2 regions of the Fictibacillus iocasae genome follow, and region 2 is predicted to be linked to the other one. Evidence: a T-box and tRNA genes for the amino acid it is inferred to sense, from the RefSeq annotation. Region 2 holds a T-box; the other holds one or more tRNA genes.
What was found. The T-box of region 2 lies ahead of ACFQPF_RS06190 (valine--tRNA ligase). A T-box ahead of a tRNA ligase gene usually reads a tRNA of that ligase, here a tRNA-Val.
Positions count from the first base shown of each region.

Region 1: it encodes a tRNA-Val, which carries the amino acid that the T-box ahead of ACFQPF_RS06190 (valine--tRNA ligase) is inferred to sense. The anticodon was not compared.

Region 1 covers NZ_JBHTCP010000014.1:157,960-168,820, reverse strand. The annotation lists gene ACFQPF_RS09165 (cation diffusion facilitator family transporter) at 1-117, opposite strand, end outside; gene ACFQPF_RS09160 (SDR family oxidoreductase) at 331-1,068, opposite strand; gene ACFQPF_RS09155 (Spo0E family sporulation regulatory protein-aspartic acid phosphatase) at 1,199-1,345, shown strand; tRNA gene ACFQPF_RS09150 (tRNA-Val) at 1,535-1,610, opposite strand; gene ACFQPF_RS09145 (phosphatidylglycerophosphatase A family protein) at 1,787-2,341, opposite strand; gene ACFQPF_RS09140 (alpha/beta hydrolase) at 2,476-3,204, shown strand; gene ACFQPF_RS09135 (YjcG family protein) at 3,267-3,788, shown strand; gene ACFQPF_RS09130 (GNAT family N-acetyltransferase) at 3,790-4,224, shown strand; gene ACFQPF_RS09125 (DUF421 domain-containing protein) at 4,296-4,997, shown strand; gene ACFQPF_RS09120 (hypothetical protein) at 4,981-5,196, opposite strand; gene ACFQPF_RS09115 (hypothetical protein) at 5,296-5,763, opposite strand; gene ACFQPF_RS09110 (hypothetical protein) at 5,832-6,728, opposite strand; gene ACFQPF_RS09105 (BMQ_0737 family morphogenetic spore coat protein) at 6,848-8,026, opposite strand; gene ACFQPF_RS09100 (hypothetical protein) at 8,143-9,081, shown strand; gene ACFQPF_RS09095 (hypothetical protein) at 9,074-9,226, shown strand; gene ACFQPF_RS09090 (S8 family peptidase) at 9,406-10,647, shown strand; gene cysC (adenylyl-sulfate kinase) at 10,698-10,861, opposite strand, start outside.
Region 2 covers NZ_JBHTCP010000012.1:43,232-54,092, reverse strand. The annotation lists gene ACFQPF_RS06200 (hypothetical protein) at 1-660, shown strand, start outside; gene ysxE (spore coat protein YsxE) at 657-1,712, shown strand; T-box leader at 2,508-2,734, shown strand; gene ACFQPF_RS06190 (valine--tRNA ligase) at 2,782-5,430, shown strand; gene ACFQPF_RS06185 (ATP-grasp domain-containing protein) at 5,446-6,336, opposite strand; gene ACFQPF_RS06180 (ATP-grasp domain-containing protein) at 6,329-7,216, opposite strand; gene ACFQPF_RS06175 (bifunctional folylpolyglutamate synthase/dihydrofolate synthase) at 7,353-8,645, shown strand; gene ACFQPF_RS06170 (GGDEF domain-containing protein) at 8,758-10,464, shown strand; gene ACFQPF_RS06165 (hypothetical protein) at 10,659-10,861, shown strand, end outside.

The DNA of each region.
Region 1 (10,861 bases), on a different contig from region 2:
AAGGGCATCAGAAGAGAACTTCCAGCCGGCCGCAAGCTTGACGATCGATAGAAAGATATAGGCACCAAGGCTGAAGTAAACGCCTCTCTCGACCTTTTTTTGCATGTTTTCGTTCATACGTTCGACTCCCTTTTCCACATTCACTTACTTATCTTTGAGAAACTTGGCTGACGCCAAGCCATTTGAGTTGAGTCAGCCTTCGGTAACTGTTTAGCCGAGCAGCAAATATTCGTGCAAGTAAGTTAACCTTTCCATAGTGTAAAAAAGAGAAAACGGGTGGGTCTAGAGAAACGTTTTTCCCCGAGTGCAACAAATTAGTGCTGATAAAAATTAATGTTCATATATCATCTTTTTTGTCATTCCGCCATCTATCACCATATTATGCCCATTTATAAAATCATTTTGCGTGTCCGCCAAAAAATAACAGGCTCTGGCAATATCCTCTGGGACGCCGACCCGATTAGACAGATGCTGGTCATGATCCACTTCTCTTAGCGATGAATAATCTCCTGTTTCAATCCACCCAGGGCTAATGCAGTTCACTCGGATATGAAATGGACTGAGTGATACAGCCAAGGCATGGGTCAATGCCACTATTCCTCCCTTGGAAGCCGCATACGCTTCCGTGTCGGGTTCAGACATGGAAGCTCGTGTTGATGCTATATTGATAATGACACCGTTCTCTTGTTTCTTCATTATTTTGGCACCTTCACGTGAGCAGAGGAACACACCCCGTAAGTTGGTGTTCAACACGGTATCCCACTCTTCCACATCCAGCTCAAACAGCGATTTATAAATCATTTTACCCGCGTTGTTAACGAGTGCGTCAAGCTGCCCCACTGAAGCGAACAATGCTTTTACGGCTTCAGGATCAGACACATCGGCAGCTTTTGCTGTGATTTCAGCCTCAGGATGAGAAATCTTGAACTCTGTTCTTACCTTGGCCAATGCCTGATGATCAATGTCTGTCAGCACAGCATTCCATCCTCTTTTTAGAAAATACGAAGCAATCCCTTTTCCGATTCCATTTGCCGCTCCTGTTATCAATACGGTTCGTTTGTTATTCATATGACGCCTCCAACTGTAAATTTTTGTCGATTGATAGGAAGTTTTCCCGAAACCCTTAAAAATCAACTATCTTCTTACGATAGTATGTATATACCTTTTTAGAGAGATTGTCATTCAGGGGGCCGCAGGAATGGACTATTTAATAGAATTAAAAAGAAAGCAGCTGATTCACACAGCAAGGGTTTTCGGGATGACAGCCAATGAGACCATACGGTGCAGCCAGGAGCTTGACAGGCTGCTTGACCTTCTTCAGACGTTAAAGAAAACCAGTGCATAAAGAAAGGCCGGTTAGGCTGAAACGATGCTGTTTCAGTCTTTTGTTTGTGTAAGGCTAATCTCAATTTCTCAATTTTCAACTAAGAGCCCGAACAGAATCGCTCATCATTTATTTCTATAAATTAAAACAGAGCCGCTCAGCAGTTGAGCGGCTCTGTTTATCTATGTATTCTTATTCATATCAAAGTTATGGTGACCCGAGAGGGGTTCGAACCCCCGACCTCTACCCTGTCAAGGTAGCGCTCTCCCAGCTGAGCTATCGGATCAACTTATGTATTAAAGACAATACCTACTTTACTCGAAAGCAAGCAAGCTGTCAACTAGATTACGAAACTTTTTTCTTCTTTTTTTTCGTAAGGGACAGGTACCGGTACCAACCTAGCCAAACCGCTTCTGATCAGCATGCCTTGATTAATGGTACCGGACCCCTTAATTTAAAACGTCACCCGATCTTTTCTTCCTCATCATGCAGTTTCAGTTCAATCGGGCTGAGGTTCTCTTCTCTGTCGCGCAGCCTGTGTGCCAGCCTGCTAGATGCGTTCGCAGCAATGCTTGCAACAAGATCATCGAGGAACGTATGAATACCTTCTGATGTTTTCGTATCCAGTTTGCGGATGATGCCAGTCTTATATTTGTCCAGATGGCCGAATGTAGTGACTGCGATACTTCCATAACCGAATACAGCTCCAAGGGCAATCGTTTCATCGACGCCGAACAAGCCTTCATCACTTTCAACGATGGACTGCAATGGCTCTGATAGCATCTTTCTTTCTGCCAGTTTATCCAGTTCTACTCCGACAAGCACCGCGTGCTGAATCTCACGCTTGGTAAGCACGGCCTCTACGCTCTCCACACACTCTGCCAGCGATAAGTTCGGGGAAAAAGGCGCCTGCATTTCATAGACGATCTCAGCTATATCAGGTGTCGTAACACCTCGTTCAATCAGCAAGGCTCTAGCGGCTGCTTCCACATCACGACTGTGCACTCTTCTGTTCAAAACATCACCTCATTCATAATGGTAAGCGTTTAGCGAAATCGATTAGTACGTTTATTATACCATCTTATGTTAAAATGAACGCGATGTAAGCGCTTATTTATATTTACGTTCTTTTTTTCAAGGAGGCAAAAAAGATGGCTATACTGCAAGGAAAGATAGAAGACCGCTCCCTTTACAGCGCGCAGTTAAATGAGGAGATCGAGTTATTTGTCTATCTTCCACCCAAATACTCAACACTCATTAAATATCCGGTATTAATTGCACAGGACGGACGAGATTACTTTCAGCTTGGCAAACTGGCAAAGACGGCAGACCGGCTGATGACAGATGAGTCAATAAGAGAATTCATCCTCATTGGTGTCCTTCATAAAGGAATTGATGACCGTAACCGCAAATACCGCCCAGAAGGAGACAAGCATGATGCCTATCTCAAATTCCTAGCTCATGAACTTGTTCCATGGATCTCAAAAGAATTCAACACCCTGATGCTCGGTGGATCCACCGCGCTGATAGGCGATTCATTAGGAGGCTATATCTCATTAAAAGCGGCAACACTCTATCCTCACACGTTCGGAAAGCTCATCCTTCAATCTCCTTATGTGCCAGAGGTTTTAATGGAAGAGATAAAGTCCAGCGATAAAATGCAGACTATTCAAATCTATCAATCCATCGGAACTGAAGAATCTGCCTTTAAGGTCCCGAGCGGTGAGGTGAAAAATTTTCTCGATCCTAACAGAAAGCTTCACCAGATTTTAACAGATAAAAACTTGCACTATGAATACAAAGAATTTCAAGGCGGACACCTATGGGCTCACTGGCAGCATGATATCGAACCCGCTCTTATCTTTATGTTTCAAGACTGACGGCAGTGGGAAAGTGACAGAATGTTGTGATATACTAGGCAAAAAGATGAGGAGGACCACTTATGAAATATGGAATTGCAATGTTTCCATCTAAAATGCTGCAGGATAAAGTTAATTCTTACCGTAAACGCTATGATCCGCACTATGCTTTAATCGCTCCTCACATTACGTTGAAAGATCCTTTTGAAGCTGACGAGAATGAAGTTAAGAGCATCATCTCCTATATTGAGCGGATCGCGGCAGAGACGGATCCTATAACGATCGATATTACAAAAGTAAGCTCATTTTACCCTGTCAACAATGTGATTTATTTAAAAGTGGAAGAAAACAGCAATCTTTCCGCTCTTCATGACCAGTTATATTCTGGACCGCTTGAGCATGAGCAGCCTTATAATTTTGTTCCGCATCTGACATTAGGCCAAAAATTATCTGATGACGAACACTCCGATGTTTTAGAAAGACTGAAAATGCTCGATATCCGTCATTCTGAGACGATTGACCGTTTCCAGCTTCTCTATCAGCTTGATAACGGATCATGGACCGTATATGAAACATTCAGATTGAAAGGAAGGTCCGGCCGTTAGAATGCAGATTCAAACCTACTTATCGACTGATGAAGGATTTCTTGACGCATTGGCCATCAGGAAAAACGTTTTCGTCATAGAGCAGGAAATACCGGAAGAAGAGGAAATTGACCACCTTGAAGGAGAATCTCTTCATTTTGTCTTGTATGTGGACAGCATGCCGGTCGGCGCGAGCCGGTTAAGAGCATATGGCGACGGAGGAAAAGTGGAACGCGTTTGCGTCGAAAAAAGGTTTCGCAAAAAAGGTCTTGGTGATGAATTGATGAAAGCCATGGAGCACTATTCCTTGCAAAAGGGGTATAGCTCTCTTACATTAAACGCACAAACTCAGGCTGAACCCTTTTATAGTAAACTAGGATACACGACGATTTCTACTGAAACGTTTCTTGACGCAGGAATACCCCACGTGACCATGAAGAAAACATTGGCCCCTTAAATGAGGGTCAATGTTTTTTTGTTTACAAGCTTTTGTATTGGTCCACACTAATACAAAAAGGAGTGTGAGCGGTGAACATCGGGTCATTGACTGCTGAACTATTTTTTGGATTTATTGCGTTGTTTATTTTGACGAAAGTACTGGGCAAAACTCAAATCACCCAGCTGACACCCTTTGATTTCATTTCATCCCTTATCCTCGGTGAACTGCTCGGAAATGCTATTTATGACTCAGAAACAAACTTATGGATGATATTTTATGCGGTCGCTGTTTGGGGTGGTCTAGTTTACGGTATTGAAATCTTGTCTCAGAAAGTCAAAGGAATGCGAAAAATGCTGGAAGGAGCTCCATCAATTGTCATTCGAGAAGGCTTAATCGTAAGGGAAGAATTAAAAAGGAATAAGCTTGATGTGAATCAGCTGCAAAACCTGATCAGACAGAAAGGCTATTTCAGTATGAGAGAGATTCATTACGCTATCCTTGAAACGAATGGCACCATTTCTGTTCTGCCCAAATATATGTATGGCTCAGCCAACCGAGAGGAGCTTCATCTTCAAGGAAAAGAAGCCGAGCTTCCTGTTACTGTAATTATTGATGGAGAGACGATCTATGACAATTTAAAGACGGCACAGTTGACAGAAAACATGCTGAATCAGCTGCTATCCAACCAAGGCTTTCACTCTATAAAAGAGGTGATGTATGCCGAAATGGTGGAAGGTGAACTGCACGCTATGCCGATACAGCTTCCTAAGAAAATTAGATCAACTCATTAACATACAATCCGGCTGTACAGCCAGCATTTCGAATGTACTCTGTTCTAGGACGCAGCATTTGCTCCTTTTTTCTTGCATCCCGTAGCGAAAGCTGAACCGGAATGACAGAAGAGATGCGCGGCAATCCCTTTGAACGGTGAAGCATCCTTTCTGCATACTGCACTGAGGTAAAATTCGTTATTGGCAATAGGTACGACATTCGAAACCCCTCCTTTTCCTTCGATACCCAGAATGGTTTAAATGTATGCAAAAAAGAGCACCTGTCGCTTTTATTCACAGCAGGCGGCTCTTTTTTCTGTTAAACCCAAGGATCATAAAGTGAACTTGAGCAGTCGTTCTTTTTCTTTTTCTTCTTTGGATTACAGACATCGCACCAGTTGGATGAAGAGGAGGAAGATTCACAGACATAGCTGCTGGACGAAGACGATTCACAGACATAGCTGCTCGAACTTGAGCTTGAACAGGAGCTCGAGGATGATGACGACGATTCTCGGATATAGCTGCTAGAAGATTCTGGAATATAACTGCTTGAGGAAGACGATTCTGGTACAATGCTGCTGCAGCTGGATGACGACTCTGGCACATAGCTGCTGGAAGAAGATTCTGGGATATAGCTGCTCGTGCTGGAACATTTCAAGGATGATTCATGCTTATGGCTGCTAGATGACTCTGACCAGCAATCCTCTTCTTTAATAATGACCTTTTTGGCACGGATGATAATCTTATCGGTGTAGTAGATTTTCTTCTTATCGTAGGATTCTGACATTCTACAACCTCCTTCTCGGTATAGTACATTTTATGCACTTGACCAAAGAAGGGGTATAGGCACACTGCCTAAAAATTGACCGCAATATGATTAACGGCCTTCGTCTTATAATTTTGCTTATGAAAATACAGAAACGCTTCCACTGTAATGTTGTTGTCGATCTGTTTTTTAAATGGAATCTGGAAATCATTTAATGAGAGCTGTCCTCCTGGAGCAAGGACTGTCTCTTTTAATGGGCATATCCATAGTTCACCACGGTCTTTTGCACTGGCCGCCCATTCATTGTCCATATACATCCATTGTGACTGCCCGATTTCTTCTGCCGATGGATTGGACAATAGTGAAAGGATCTTCCCTTTCATCGCAGCAGCCTCGGCGGGTAAGAACCTGAAACAGATGTGGGGGTTCGTAATGGGCTGAAGCCCTGTATTTTCCATATGAATGGAGCCTCGAATGAAACCGTTTTTCTCTTCTGTAAAGATAACAGAGTAATCAAAATAGCTGGTACAGCGTACCTCTTCTTTCTCTTTGGCAGACGTTTCATGTGCAGCCCCCGCAGCATCTTCTCCTGCCAAGACAGGTTCTAGCATTCGATTGATGTTCAGCCTTTTTTCCATGCTCTTTATCCGCTGCTGGTATAAATCAATCTGCTGATCTTTTTCATTCAATTCAAGCTGAATCTTGCTGAGAAGTTCTTCATATCCGCTGATTCTCTTTTCAAGCTCCACATTTTCAGAACGCTTTAGCTTATATTCCAGCTCCTCCATTTCCGCTTTCAGATGAGTGAGTTCTTTTTCTTTTGTTTCCACAAGTTCGGCGTTCCCGTTTTGCTGCAGATCGCTTTCTAGCTTCTCAATTTGCTCTTCTGCGAATAATAATTTCTTCTCTAGATCAAGTGCCTTTTCTTTATAATATTCTGTTCGCGATATTAATCGTTCATAGCTTAATTTATCTTGTGTATTCATGCTGTTTCCCCCTTGAATGATAGGCTCCTTTTCTTATTGTATGTAGGTGGTGGCCTGCCTTTTCCTTTTTCAATCAAAAAAGAGGAGAATCCCTCTCCTCTTTTCCTCTAAAACGCTTATTATGGCTGATGTTTGAACTTGATATCTTCAAATGTTACGCAGTCCTCAAGTTCAATATCTCCTGAATCTGCACTAACGATGCCTGACTCGAACACCGTGACACCTTCTCCATCGATAAGCTGAACTTGGAACTGGTTTCTGCCGTCGCTTTGTACGATAGCAAGGTTAAAGTCGTAGGATTCACCGTTGGAGCTCGCCCGTCCTCCGCCGGATACTGTCAGCTTTAAGCCGTTTTGGCAAGGCTCGCAGCAAAGCGTATCTTGGTCGAATGATGTTGCTGTAAAGTTGAAATCCTTTTGCCCATCGCTCGTATTCGTATCGTTGAAGCTTAGGCGGAAAGTGCTGTTGGTAATGCTGCAGTTCGGGCAAATATCCACTAAGATAGCAAGCCTTCCGCTTTCTGTTGCGTTATTGCCAGTCAATCCGCTCGCCTCACCCTTTGCAGAGCAATCACAGTTCGGGCGCGGATAAATATCCGGGCATTGCTGCGGGAACGTGATCGGCGGGCACATGTTGACATCTTCTGGTGCTACAAGATCGTTTTCACGAGGTGAGCAGAACTTCGCCAGCACTTCAAGCTTCACTTCAGCTTCTACTTGAATATCGACACAGAATGTGATCTCGATATCAAAGCTCATCGGGGCTGGATTGTTCAACAGCACTGTACCTGAAGGAATTCTTGAAAAGATCTTTGTGATTCGGCAGAAGAGATCCGTGCCATCTGGATAGCAGAGGACGAATGACTCAAATACAGATGCGTTAACGATTAACTCTGTAACCACTTCTCCGGTTCGATCGACTACCTGAACTTTTACGTCAGTTGTGAACAGCAGATCAACAAGCTGAGCGTCGGCAAAGCCGCCGTTTAAGGAAACCGTGACGTTCCTTTTTTCTCCTACTTGTTCACACAGAAAATGTGCAGTGTGCTTTTTGCCCGGTTCGCTTTCGGAGAGCGGAAAGACTGGAGGTGTTTTTGGCACCTTTGTCACGATTCTAAGCGGTCTGCGGCAAGGGTCATCCATCGCTTTTTCTATCTTTTTGATCTGTTCTGGAGAGAAAGCGACAGATTTTCGGACAGTAAGTGAATCGGTCACCCAGTCGTAAACTTTCTGAACGCGTATACATTCATCCTGCAAGCTGTTCGCTGCTTTCGGGATGTGCTTGTGATTGTATCCCATCTTTTCCCTTCCTTTCCTCATCATGTTCTTAAGATTCCATACATACTATGGAATTGAAGCAGGTAATGACACAGAAACAGATGCCTATTTTTAGAAGAAAGCCGAGGTGTGGCATAGTGCAGGAATTGTATTTTAACAGCAAAATGATCTGTTCTGTCACAGAGAAGGAATATGAACAGTTCAAGCTTCTCTGTCCTTACTGGGGTTTAAGTTTAATAGAAGAAGCAAACGTTATATTAGGTGCTCTCTCCACTTTTATGATGGGTGTGCATGGCCTATCACCAAAAAAATTCAAACAGCTAAGCCAACTTTTGGAGCATACTGGAATATCCTTAACCAATCATCCAGAAGCTTCTGCCCTGCAGCACTTGTACATCCAATTAGAGCCTGTGCATCATGTGCCATTGAGTGTACGTACAGAATCAGGTGAAACCTTCTATTTAAACCCTGTTCAGCCAGATGGTGTGACGAGTGTTCAGAAGTCCGTGCACAAGCATATAACGTTAAAGCCTAAAAAAGGGAAGCTTCACATAACCATAAGCGCGGAGCATGAGACGAATATGTGTGAATATCTCTCTTATATGATCATCCAGATCTGCCTCCGCAAGGAATTCACTTCGCTGTCAAGCATTACAGAATGGGATTACCACACATTGAACGATAAACTATTGAATGTAATCGCTCCATCCTTTTCCTCTACTCAAAAAAGGATGACTGCTGAAAAGGCGGTTTCCTCCATTACCAGAAATAAAGAACCAGAAGAAAAAGCAATACGAACGGATGATTCCGATAGTTGGCAAATTGCCGAATCGGCCGTCTATCATTCCAATTCTGCAGACATACGTTCTCAACCAACACGTGTTCACCCGATAAATCCATTTCGCCAATCCAGCCCGCAGCGCTCTGTAATCTCACCCTTTCCCTCCTCTTATCCTAAAAAAAACACGGATGTCATCCGTCCATTTCAGTTAAATAAGCACACCCCGTCCCGAGGATCAGAATATAGTAATCATACGTTCCTGAATTTTAAAAAGGGGAGAGGCAAGGATGAATAAAAAGGATGTCCAAAAAAAATACACAGAGATAAAAGCAGCGAAAGCGAAAGCTGCTTCCAAAGTGAAAACGCTGTTCGGACCGCCTAAAAAGCAAGGCTGTTCTACTTGCGGCAAGGTAACATGGAAGCCTAAAAAAAACTCTTAACCCGCAGCCGGGAGATTCCTCCCGGCTTTTTTTGTTCTTTTTTATCCATTCATACACCAATCATCTATACCTTTGCGAGCTTGTCTGCATAAGCTGTAAAACGGGATGTTCTTAGCAAAAGAACATTTTCGTTATTGTCTTCTTAAGGCAAAGCAGTAGAAGGGAGATTTATTTAATAGATGGATTGGATATTAAAAAGCCAGAAAAAGCTGGATGAAAAACTTTTAAACCGTTTAAAATCGGTTCAATCTAACACTTCGCAAAAATCTGATCCTATTCCGCTACTCATCCGATTAACGAATGAGGCTAAAGCAAAAAAAATAACCGATTTATGCTCGTTAACAGCTGCGGAAAAAGAAACACATAACATTTCCGAAATTCATTTCTTAGCTGGGAGAATCAAGCTGGAAAACATAAGAAAGCTTGCCGATCACGCAGACGTAGCCATGCTCCATCTAGATGCTCCTGTTAAAGCGTCGCTGGATGTAGCCACACCTAGTGTAGGTGGATCATATGCAAAGAACGCGTTCGGATTGACAGGAAAGGGAGTCACGATTGCCGTTTTGGATACAGGCATCCATCCTCATCCAGATTTTGTACAGCCTGTTAATAGAATCGTCGAGTTCGTAGATTTTGTTCAAGGTCGGACAACTCCCTATGATGATAACGGCCACGGGACACATTGCGCCGGCTGTGCCGCGGGTAACGGCATCGCGTCTGGAGGAAAATATGTCAGCCCTGCTCCAGAAGCAACTCTTGTCGGCGTTAAAGTCTTGAACGCAACGGGTGATGGCAGCGTCTCGACGGTTATCGCGGGAATTAATTATTGCATACAAAACAAAGCACGATTAAATATTAAAATTATGAATCTCTCACTTGGTGTGGAAGCCTACACCTCCTACATCAATGATCCGCTTGCTCAAGCTTGTGAGTCCGCGTTTAATGCCGGAATTCTCGTAATAGCGGCCGCTGGGAATTCGGGTCCAGACGGAAAGGTCAATTCACCCGGTATCCATCCGCGTGTATTAACTGTAGGTGCCATCGATGACCGTGATACAGTTTCTCTTTCCGATGATATAAAGGCAGCCTATACCAGTGTAGGACCTACAATCGATGGGCTGTTAAAGCCTGATCTATTTGTTCCAGGCTCCAACATTACCGCTCCTATTTCTCCCAACTCAACCTTGACTTTTCAGTATCCTGGCCTTCTCGTCTTGAACGGACAATATATGAAAATTTCCGGTACATCCATGGCAACAGGATTGTGCTCGGGTGCTGCGGCTTTAATGCTGCAGGCATACCCCTCTTATTCTCCGCAGAGAATCAAGCTCATCATGCTGCAAACGATTCAAGTATTTAACAATGAAAATGAAGCACGCCTTCTTTTGCAGGAAGTGTTCAAGCTGACAACCTCTCAATAGCATTGTGATGCACAAAGCAAAGCGGCCGGATCTCCGGCCGCTCATTTCTTTTATATATATGTTTCCGTTACATAAGACACGATTTTCTCCACGCATTGTTCAAGGCTCAGATGAAGTGTATCTAACGTAATCTCTGGATTCAAGGGTTCCTCGTACGGAGCACTGATTCCAGTGAAATCACCGATCAAGCCGCTTCTCGCCTTCTTATATAGCC
Region 2 (10,861 bases):
GAAGAACCGTATGACATGATAGGGTTTGAAAAAGATTGGGGCGCGCTTCTCTCAAAGCTCTTAACCGCTGGACAAAAGAACTATGCACACATGGTTCTGCAGCCGGATGCGAGTGAGTTTGATTTTCAATCCTTGCTGGATTTTGCGCTGCCGTTAACGAAGACTTCTAGCAGCTTAAGCATGATCAGGCTCAGCTTGGCTGAAGCAAGAAAGCGGACTCAGCAGGCACTTTCATTGATTCGTTTGGCAGATGGTTGTGAACCACCTGTGCTGAATCAAGAAATCAGTACAAAGAATGGCTGGAAGGTATTGAACTTTTTGTTTTTTGAAGCAGGAGCAGGAGTACCTGTCAGAAGCTTTGAACCTCTCAAGCAGTTTTTGCAAGAATGGATAGCATCATGCGGGTCTTCATCTTTAAAAAAGCTGTTAACCGAAGTGAATAAAGGCTTTCCTTTGCATGAGGAACAAGGGTTGCTCCTTACTGCCGAAATTATGATGCCAAAGGAATTGGATAAATGTATAAGACAGCTGCAAACGGGCGGGCTGGAAGAGACCGTGTTATGTATGGATCGGTTTGCAAGAGAATGGGAGCTTAACCGGAGGCTGCTCATGGCAGTAACGGAATGGATGGATGACAACAGAAAGAAGGTGGCCCTGTGACAACAGGTGGAGATTTCCAAAATTATGGGCCTGTTCTGTTTTATTATGATCTGTATCCAGAAAGAATTGAATCTTACGGCAAAGTAAAAAAAGTGATCACCAAAAGAGGGACGTTCGCCTTAAAGGAAGCAGCGATGGAAGACGGTGAAAGAGAATGGTTTACTCATGTAATTCAGCGTCTATCAGAAATCGGTTTTCATCAGGTGGTGCCACTCTACCCGACCAAATACGGTGACTATACGGTAAAGCAAGGATCTAAAGTCTACTATCTCATGCCATGGTTTCCTTCTTCAGAAAGAGCCGCACCATTTCAGGATGAGGTGCTGATCGATTACCTTGCCAAAATTCATTCTTTAACAGTGAAGGAACAGGATTTTCTGACAGAAGTGGCTGATCAGTCATTTCAATATTTGATGGGTCGGTGGGAAAGCCGGCAGTTTGAAATGGAACGGTTCACGGAGCTTGCGGAACAACGAACGTATATGGCACCATTCGAACTGACCTATTTAAGCCATTTTCACCAGACCATGCGCATGGCAGAAGATGCGAAACGCTCGCTGAACAGCTGGCATGAAGGATGCAAAAGGGAAAAGAGGTACCGCAGTGTCTTGTGCCACGGCAAGGTGTCACGCAGCCACCTGCTGTACAGCCAGAGTGGAGAAGGCCATCTGTTTAATTTTGAGAAAGCGGTACTTGATACACCGGTCAGAGATCTGGCAATGTATTTCCGGAAAGCGGCTCATAAAAGCTCTTGGAAGATGGATGATGGGTTCGCTTTGTTAAAACGGTATGAAAAACAATTTCCTTTGCTTTATGAGGAGAGAGAACTGCTGATCAGCTATCTTTCGTTCCCGGAGCCTATCTTTAACGCAGTAGACGCCTATCAGAGCAATTCCAAGCTCTCTCAGATTGAGGTGGTTCACGTTTTGGAGAGCCGCTTATCCGCAATGAAAAGAATCCGTGATTTTTGCGAGCACTTATCCCGCTTTCCCCTCGCTGGCGAACAGCAGCCGGGCGATTCAGCACCTCCTCATAACGAAGGTCACATATAGATTCGCTATATGTGGCCTTTTTTTAAGCTACTAATTTCACAAACGTTGTTACATTTAGAATTCTAAGAAGTCGTTGATTCCGTTACAGGCGCACGCTTATCCAGAGGGGTGTAGCGAAAAGCGCGAGTGGGCTCGTTTAGCCTAGGGCAAGCAAATGAGAAAGGGACCTAAAGAATCGGTTTTTGACTTATTGGGCACTGGCTCATTTGACCTCGAGGGGCTAGCGCCGTAGCTAGACAAGGTGAGATATCCGCCGCCATGCGCCATTGGAAGGTCTAACCTGTCTCGCTCATCCGCTGGAGTCTGCGACTTTACTACAAAGGTGAAGTTCAGTAAATCTCTGTTTGCAAAATCAAATCAATTAAACATGTACAGTTTTGTTATCAATTTCCTTTAGCAAATCATCGGTAAAAGGATGGATTAAACTGTTTTAAAGGACTTCATATGAAAACAATACGTGCAGTATCAGCAGGATGAACAGGATAAAAAAATCAATATACGCTGGGAATAGTATGGTTCTTATGAGCTGAAAAATGAACAGCGGGACGGTCAGCTGACCTATCGCGCTTTTTAGTGTGCGAAACCAAGAAGGCGATCTGTACCGGCCGATGAAGCGGCGTCTCATTGTCATCACCCTTATTTTAATTTTTCCGAGTAAGTAATTTAGTGTATGCCAGCAGCAGTTTCTGGTGAAAATGACTATACATATTCGTTCATACAGCATACACTGATCATGACAATCCTTTTTCTATTGACGAGGAAAAGGGAGCAGTATAAAATAAAAACATCTTTTATATGAACGCTAAGAAGGGGAAGAGTACATTTCACGCCTTTAAAGAGAGGGAAACGCTTGGTGAAAGTTTCCTAAGGAACGTGTGATGGAAGGTCGCCCTGGAGCATTTTCTTTGAACAGGATTTCTGCTAGAAGAAGACGGGTTCAGCCGTTATCTGTTAAGTGTACGCATGCTTTATGATGCGTAAATTAAGGTGGTACCGCGGAAACAGCTTCTTTCGTCCTTTGGATGATAGAGGCTTTTTTATTTTTCAGAAAGTAAAAGGAGGAATTCTTATGTCAACGGAACAGCATCAAATCTCGATGCCGACGAAATATGATCCGAAAGCAACGGAGAGCAGCTGGTATGAATTCTGGCTGAAGGGAAAGTTTTTTGAAGCAACAGGTGATGAGAACAAAAAGCCTTATACGGTGGTAATCCCGCCGCCAAACGTAACCGGGAAACTTCATCTCGGGCACGCTTGGGACACGACACTTCAGGATATCCTAACACGCACGAAAAGGATGCAAGGCTATGATGTGCTATGGCTTCCAGGTATGGACCATGCCGGCATCGCTACACAAGCTAAGGTAGAAGGGAAGCTGAGAGAAGAAGGCATCTCGCGCTATGACCTTGGACGTGAGAAGTTCCTTGAAAAGTCGTGGGAATGGAAAGAAGAGTACGCTGAATTTATCCGCAACCAATGGTCAAAGCTCGGACTCGGGCTGGATTATTCAAGAGAGCGCTTTACGCTGGATGAAGGCCTTTCTGACGCAGTAAAAGAGGTGTTTGTTAAGCTGTATAACAAAGGCTTGATCTACCGCGGTGAATACATCATTAACTGGGATCCGCAGACGAAAACGGCGCTTTCAGATATTGAAGTCATCCATCAGGATGTTCAAGGTGCGTTTTATCACATGAAATACCCATTAGCGGACGGCAGCGGATACATTGAAGTAGCGACAACACGCCCGGAAACAATGCTTGGCGATACGGCGATCGCTGTGCATCCGAAAGACGAGCGCTATCAGCATTTAATCGGCAAGAAAGCCATTCTGCCGATTGTCGGACGCGAGATCGAGATTGTAGGCGATGATTATGTTGACATGGAGTTTGGGTCGGGTGCCGTAAAAATTACACCGGCACATGATCCGAACGACTTTGAAATTGGCAACCGTCATAACCTAGAGCGTGTACTCGTTATGGACGAAGGCGGAAAAATGAACGATAATGCGGGTGCGTATAAAGGGCTAGACCGTTTTGAATGCCGCAAGCAGATCGTAAAAGATCTTCAAGACCAAGGTGTTCTTTTCAAAATTGAAGAGCACATGCATTCCGTTGGCCACTCTGAAAGAAGCGGTGCGGTTGTTGAGCCGTACTTGTCGACACAATGGTTCGTTAAGATGAAGCCTCTCGCCGAAGAAGCGATCAAGCTGCAATCATCGGACGATAAGGTCAACTTTGTACCTGGACGTTTCGAGAATACGTACATGCGCTGGATCGAGAACATCCGTGACTGGTGTATCTCCCGTCAGCTTTGGTGGGGACACCGCATTCCGGCTTGGTACCATAAAGAAACAGGTGAGATCTTCGTTGGACATGAGGCACCAGCTGACATCGAAAACTGGGAACAAGATACAGACGTGCTTGACACGTGGTTCTCTTCTGCTCTGTGGCCCTTCTCAACGATGGGCTGGCCGGACAAGGAAAGTGCAGACTACAAACGTTATTTCCCGTCGAATGTCCTTGTAACAGGCTACGATATTATTTATTTCTGGGTTGCGCGCATGATCTTCCAATCGCTTGAATTTACCGGCAAGCAGCCGTTTAATGATGTTCTCATTCACGGTCTTGTCCGCGATTCAGAAGGCCGCAAAATGAGTAAATCGCTTGGCAACGGGGTCGATCCGATGGATGTGATCGAAAAGTACGGTGCAGATGCGCTTCGTTTCTTCCTTTCAACAGGAAGCTCACCTGGCAACGACCTCCGCTTCTATTGGGAAAAAGTCGAGTCCACGTGGAACTTTGCGAACAAGATCTGGAACGCGTCACGTTTCGCTCTCATGAACATGGACGGCATGAAATATGATGAAATCGATTTATCTGGAGAGAAATCTCTTGCTGATAAGTGGATACTTACACGTTTGAACACAACGGCAGAAGAGGTAACACGACTGATCGATGCGTACGAGTTCGGTGAGGTAGGACGCTTGCTTTACAACTTTATCTGGGATGACTTGTGTGACTGGTATATCGAGATGGCAAAGCTTCCGCTATACGGAGAAGATGAAAGCGCAAAGAAAATGACTCGATCTGTTCTCGCGTATGTCCTAGATCAGACGATGAGAATGCTGCACCCGTTCATGCCGTTCATAACAGAAGAAATCTGGCAGCATCTTCCGCATGAAGGAAAATCGATCACGGTCGCATCTTGGCCGGTGAAAAGGGAAGAACTGCATTTCCCAGAGGCGGCGAAAGACATGGCACTCGTTACAGAAGTGATTCGTACTGTGCGTAACATCCGCTCGGAGATGAACGTGGCGCCGAGCAAACCGATCGAGCTTCAGATCAAACCGAAAGACGGAGAGGTTCAAAAAGCACTTGAAGCGAACCGAACCTACCTGATGCGTTTTTGTAACCCGAGTGAACTCGTAATCGACGCAGGCATTTCTGCACCAGATAAATCAATGAGTTCAGTATTGACAGGTCTGGAAATGTACCTGCCGCTTGAAGGGCTGATTAACATTGATGAGGAGATCCAGCGTCTTGAAAAAGAACTGGAAAAGTACAATAAAGAAGTGGAACGTGTTCAAAAGAAACTTAGCAATCAAGGTTTTGTCGCGAAAGCACCTGAGAAAGTGATAGAAGAGGAACGCGCGAAAGAAAAGGATTATATAGAAAAACAGCAGCTCGTCAAGCAGCGGATCGCTGAGCTTCGAGCATAATGAAAACCCGGCAGGTTACTCTGCCGGGTTTTTTATCGTGCTGATAATGTGCTGCAGATACATTCGAACGATGTTAACGGTAGAGCAAGAAGACAATGTCCGGCTGCCGGCAACGTCTTCGATCTCATTAAATAGAAAATTTCCACTCTCATCGAACAAAAAATCGATGCCAGCCATTCCGATTGGCAGGAGGCTGATAATTTTTTCTACCAGTGCCGTCTCTTTGTGGTTTAAATGATAGTATTCCGCTCTTCCTCCAAGTGAGAAATTTGCTCTGAAATCGGAATCTGAGCTTCGCAGTACGGCGCCAGCTATTTTATTTCCAACGACAAAAACTCTTACATCTTTTCCAGGTGTGCCTGCCAGCTGCTGCACGATCCAGTTGCGTGCACCGCTTTCATTCATGCATGATGTCAGTTCTTCGGCATTGGAGACGAGGTGGACTTCATTACCGCCTCTACCTCCATTTTCTTTTACAACGACTGGAAAGAGAAAAGAATGGGTATCTTGGTTCCAATGTTTCAAATCGATGAAAAGTGTATCTACCATCGGAATGCCTTGAGAGGCCAGAAACTGATGGGTGCGCGCTTTATCATTGGCCATATGAGAGAGGCTCGATGGATTAAACACCTTGATGTTCATGTTCTCGAGCTGCAAGGTAAATAATGAATCTATACAGCGGACAACAGCAAAATCAGGCAGCTTTGTTTCTTTCCCGCCATATTCAATGAAGAGCTGGCCGCCTCTAACACCATACATGAAACGTTCTCTTTCCATGAAGTGAAGTGAGAGCTGAAGCTGATGCGCTTCTTCAATAAACCAGTCAATATAGGCTTGGTTTTTTGCGGCATCGTCTGCCGTATACACGATCCAGCCTTCTCGTTTCACCATTTTCGTTTCATCCATATACGATCTCCTTTATGTACGAAAGCATATAATCTGCCACATTAATGCCAGTGCAGTGGAAGATGCTCTCTATATGTGCGTTGGAGTTTACCTCACACACGGTCGGACCTTCTTTTGTAAACAATAAATCGACTCCGGCAAAATCTGTTCCAACAGCCCGTGCAGCCGCTACCGCTAATGCCTTTTCCTCTGCTGTAGGGCTGTAGTTCTCTGCTGTTCCTCCAGAAGTGATATTTGCTCTGAAATCAGAGACTGACCGGCGGATCATGGAAGCGACCGGCTCTCCTCCAATGACATTGATTCGAATATCACGGCCATTGCTTTCAGATATAAATTCTTGCACCACATACTCGACTCCATCTAGTTCACGGATTTTCTCTTGCAGTTCGTTTTTAGAGTGTACAAGGTAAACCTGTTGTCCGAATGATCCATATGCTTCTTTAACAATCATCGGAAAGGTGAATTCATGCATGTACATCTCGATATGCCGTTCATTATGATCCGGTGTGAACAGTTTAGGAGAAGACATCGTTTTTGGAAAAGGTATCCCCTGCAATGCTAATTGTTCGTACATGAGTGTTTTGCTGTCACATACTTCAATGGACGAAGAAGAATTAAAGACAGGCACGTTCATCCTTTCAAGCTGACGCGCGAGCAGGACATCCTTATCACCAAACAGTACAAAATCGGGAAGCGAGCCTGACTTTTGGCCAGTCAGCGTGCATCTTCCAGATTGAAACACAGTAAGAATTTCATTGTTCGGAACGAGTTCAGCCCGAATGCCCGCCTGGCTTGCTGCAGCGGCCATCCATTCGGCATAGCTGATAAACTTTTTTTGACTCAAGCTGCCATTATATACAATCCAGCAATTTTCACTCATACACGGTGCTCCTGTTCTCTGTTTGCGGTATAGAATACGGTAAAGATATACTGAATGAAGAAGATACAAGTACCTATTGCTACTATAAACAAGCGGAAGAGACATGAAAAGCACAATATGAATGGAGCTACAGATCATGCAGAATTACGAGGAAATGAATAACTATCTAGGTTTAAAGAAAGGCGGAAGGATTAGTCCAGGACTAGCGTCCATGAACAGGATACTGAAAAAGCTGGGAGATCCGCATCGTGCAGTAAAGACCATACACATTGCCGGTACAAACGGGAAAGGATCCACAGGAGCGTATTTGCAAGGGATGCTGACCGAAGCAGGCTACACAGCCGGTGTTTTTTCGTCCCCTTTTATGCATACTGTCAACGAGCATATACAGGTAAATGGTTCGGCGATTGGGGATGAAGAGCTGATAAGAGTATTAGATAAATTGAAATCAGTGATGAGAGAGGAAGATTTGACCATTACAGAGTTTGAAGCCATTACAGCAGCTGCCTTTTTCTATTTTGGAACGATAGCGATACCGGACTTTTGCATCATTGAAGCAGGCATGGGGGGGACGTGGGATTCAACTAATGTTGTGGAGCCTGTTTTATCCATCATCACAAATGTTGGAAGTGACCATACCGATTATCTCGGCAACACGCTTGTGGAAGTCGCCGAACACAAAGCAGGTATCATCAAACATCGTGTTCCTGTTGTTACGGGGAGAATGGATCCTGAGCCATTGATGGTCATTAAGGAGAAGGCTGAAGAAAAACTTAGCCCGCATCTTATGTTCGGGAAGGAGTATAGAATAGAGAAAATTCATGGCGGACCTTACGAAGAATCGTTTCTCTATCATTCTCTTTATTCAGACTCATCCTCCTACACGATTACCATGCTCGGTGCTCATCAGGTAGATAATGCAGCGGCCGCACTTATGGCGGTAGATAGCTTGCAGAACCAGTCTATTTTATCTATCAGTGAAGAAGAAAGGGCTGCGGGACTCAAGCGTGCTGCCATGCCGGGACGGTTTGAGAGAGTACGTGAACAGCCGCTCGTTTTTATTGATGGAGCCCATAATCCTCAAGGAACAGCCGCGCTATCTGAATTATTGAAAAAAACTTTTTTATCTAAAAAAATCCATGTTATTTTCTCTGCATTAGCCGATAAACAGAAAGAGGAGATGCTGAAGCCCCTATACAGGGCTGCTGCTTCTTTTACCTTTACTGAATTCGATCATCCACGATCAGGTAACATTATGGAATTGTATAGAAAATCTGATTTTCCGGACAAGCGGTATGAGCATAATTGGATGAAGGCGATCGATGAAATCATTGAAGCAGCGTTAGAAGAAGAAGTTATCGTCATAACGGGTTCGTTATACTTTATCGCCGAGGTCAGAAAATACATGAAAGATTTTCCACATATTTAATTGTAATTTTCCGAACTTTTGGTAAAATGGATAGATATTACCATTTGCCTATATTTCAACAAAATTTGCAGTAAGGAAATCCTGCTTTAGAATCAGGAAGGAGACAAGCCAAATGGAAAAGAAGATGCAAGTGTATTTGATAGCAGGATGGCTCGTTCTGTACCCGCTTGCGATCTATATTGCTTATCAATCCAGTGGGCCATTAAATGGCTCCCGGCTTATTGATATTTTCATTCTCGGCACTTTGGCGGTTATTGTTTCTATGTTCCCGATCAAAGTACTGGACTCGAATATATCACTCAGCCATGGGATCTCACTCGCCGCTTTTTTGTATTTTGGCATGTATGTTTCCTTTTTTATCACACAACTTTCAGTCATCGCGCTTTTTCTGATATTGAAGAAATCATTGATCAAAGAATACTACCGTTACTTAGCGATGACCCTTATGTTTGCTTGGATTACAGTTGGTTCGGGATTTGTGTATCAGTTTTTGGGAGGTACATCCGTCGACTACGATTTAAAAGATCCATTTCCTTTAGTTCCTACTATTGGTTATATCCTTACCTATTTTGTTTTGAACCATATTTTATTGTATCTTATTTCCATTTATCTTTATAAGGCAAAAATGGCCTTTATTGACCGTGATATGTGGTGGGACATCGCTTCAGAAATCGTCGTGCTCCCTGTAGGCATTCTGCTTTATATTCTATATTCAGAATGGAACAGACCAGCCATATTCTATGTCGGCTTTCCGTTTATCTCGCTCTCCATCATCATAAATTTGTATCATTCTTCACAGCAGGTGAACGTTCTTCTTCAAAAATCATCGGAGATCGGACAGCAGCTCACTGAGCATTTAAAAGTAAACGATATTCTCGATGTGTTCATTGAAAAGATGATCACGATTATGAAGGCGGATTATGTTTTCATATTTGATACAGAGAGCGGTGAGTATTTCAAAACCATCCGCAAATATGAAAAAGAAGAAGGGCTTATTCCATTTATAAGACTGAAGCGTAATGAAGGCGTAAGCGGCAGGGTTTGGTCCACAGGCAGAAGTGTTCGATTCAACACGAAAAAGCAGTGGGCTGAAATTTCTGCACGTTATTTCCAAGGCAGGGCCCAATCAATCATGTCTGTTCCGATGATACGAAACCAGCAGATTGTCGGCATTATTACGTTTGCGTCCAAAGAAAAATGGGCGTATCAGAAACATCACTTGATGATAATTGAAATCTTGGCTAACTATCTGGCTGTAGCGATTGATAATGCTCGAAACTATGAATCAACAAAGCTGAAGAGCGAGCAATGCCCGCTGACTGGATTGTATAATTACCGATATTTCGAAAATGTTCTTAGCGACATGTTTCAGCAGTATGACTATTTGAAAAGACAATTCTCTATCATTCTGCTGGATATTGATTATTTCAAGAGAGTAAACGATACATATGGCCATCAAAGCGGAAACGAAGTATTGTGTCAGCTTTCCGAAAAGCTTGAAAGGACGATCGGCTCAAAAGGCACGGTCGCTCGATACGGAGGAGAGGAATTTGTCATTCTTCTTCCAGAAACGGGAAGCAGCGAGTGCTTCGATATTGCTGAAAAGCTTCGTTATGCGATTTCTAATCAGCCTTTCCGCATTAACAACGATCTTACAGATAATAAAGAGACGTCACTGTTCATCACAGCGAGCATCGGAATCGCTACGGCTCCCGATCAAGGGGAGGATGCGCTGACACTGATTCGGAATGCAGACAGAGCCATGTACACAGGAGCCAAACAGCAGGGCAGAAACAAGGTTGCCTGCTATATTGGCTAAGAAATTTTTTCAAGGCCAGATCGGCATGCTTGATGCCTGACTGGCCTTTTTTCTCTTCAAGAGAGTATAACTTTATACCAGTGAAGAAATTCCACACAGTCAAAAAAGATTTCTTAACAACGCTGGCTCTTTTGGTTCTAGTAAAAGTGATGAAAGCATATCTTTTACTAGATACTAGAAAAGGAGCGGTGACTGTGGAAGAAAAACACAATATTACCATTTTCATTAACGGCAAGCCAAGAAGTGCACAATCGAGCGAGCCTGCTCGCCTTGAAGAAAAGGCCGGACAAGCTGAAACGGCTGCTGCCTTGATAGAATATAGGAAAAGTTCAATGTCTCTCACATCTAAAGTGAAAATTCTCAGCAAGAGGAGAAACCCTCTGCAAGACCTGCTTAG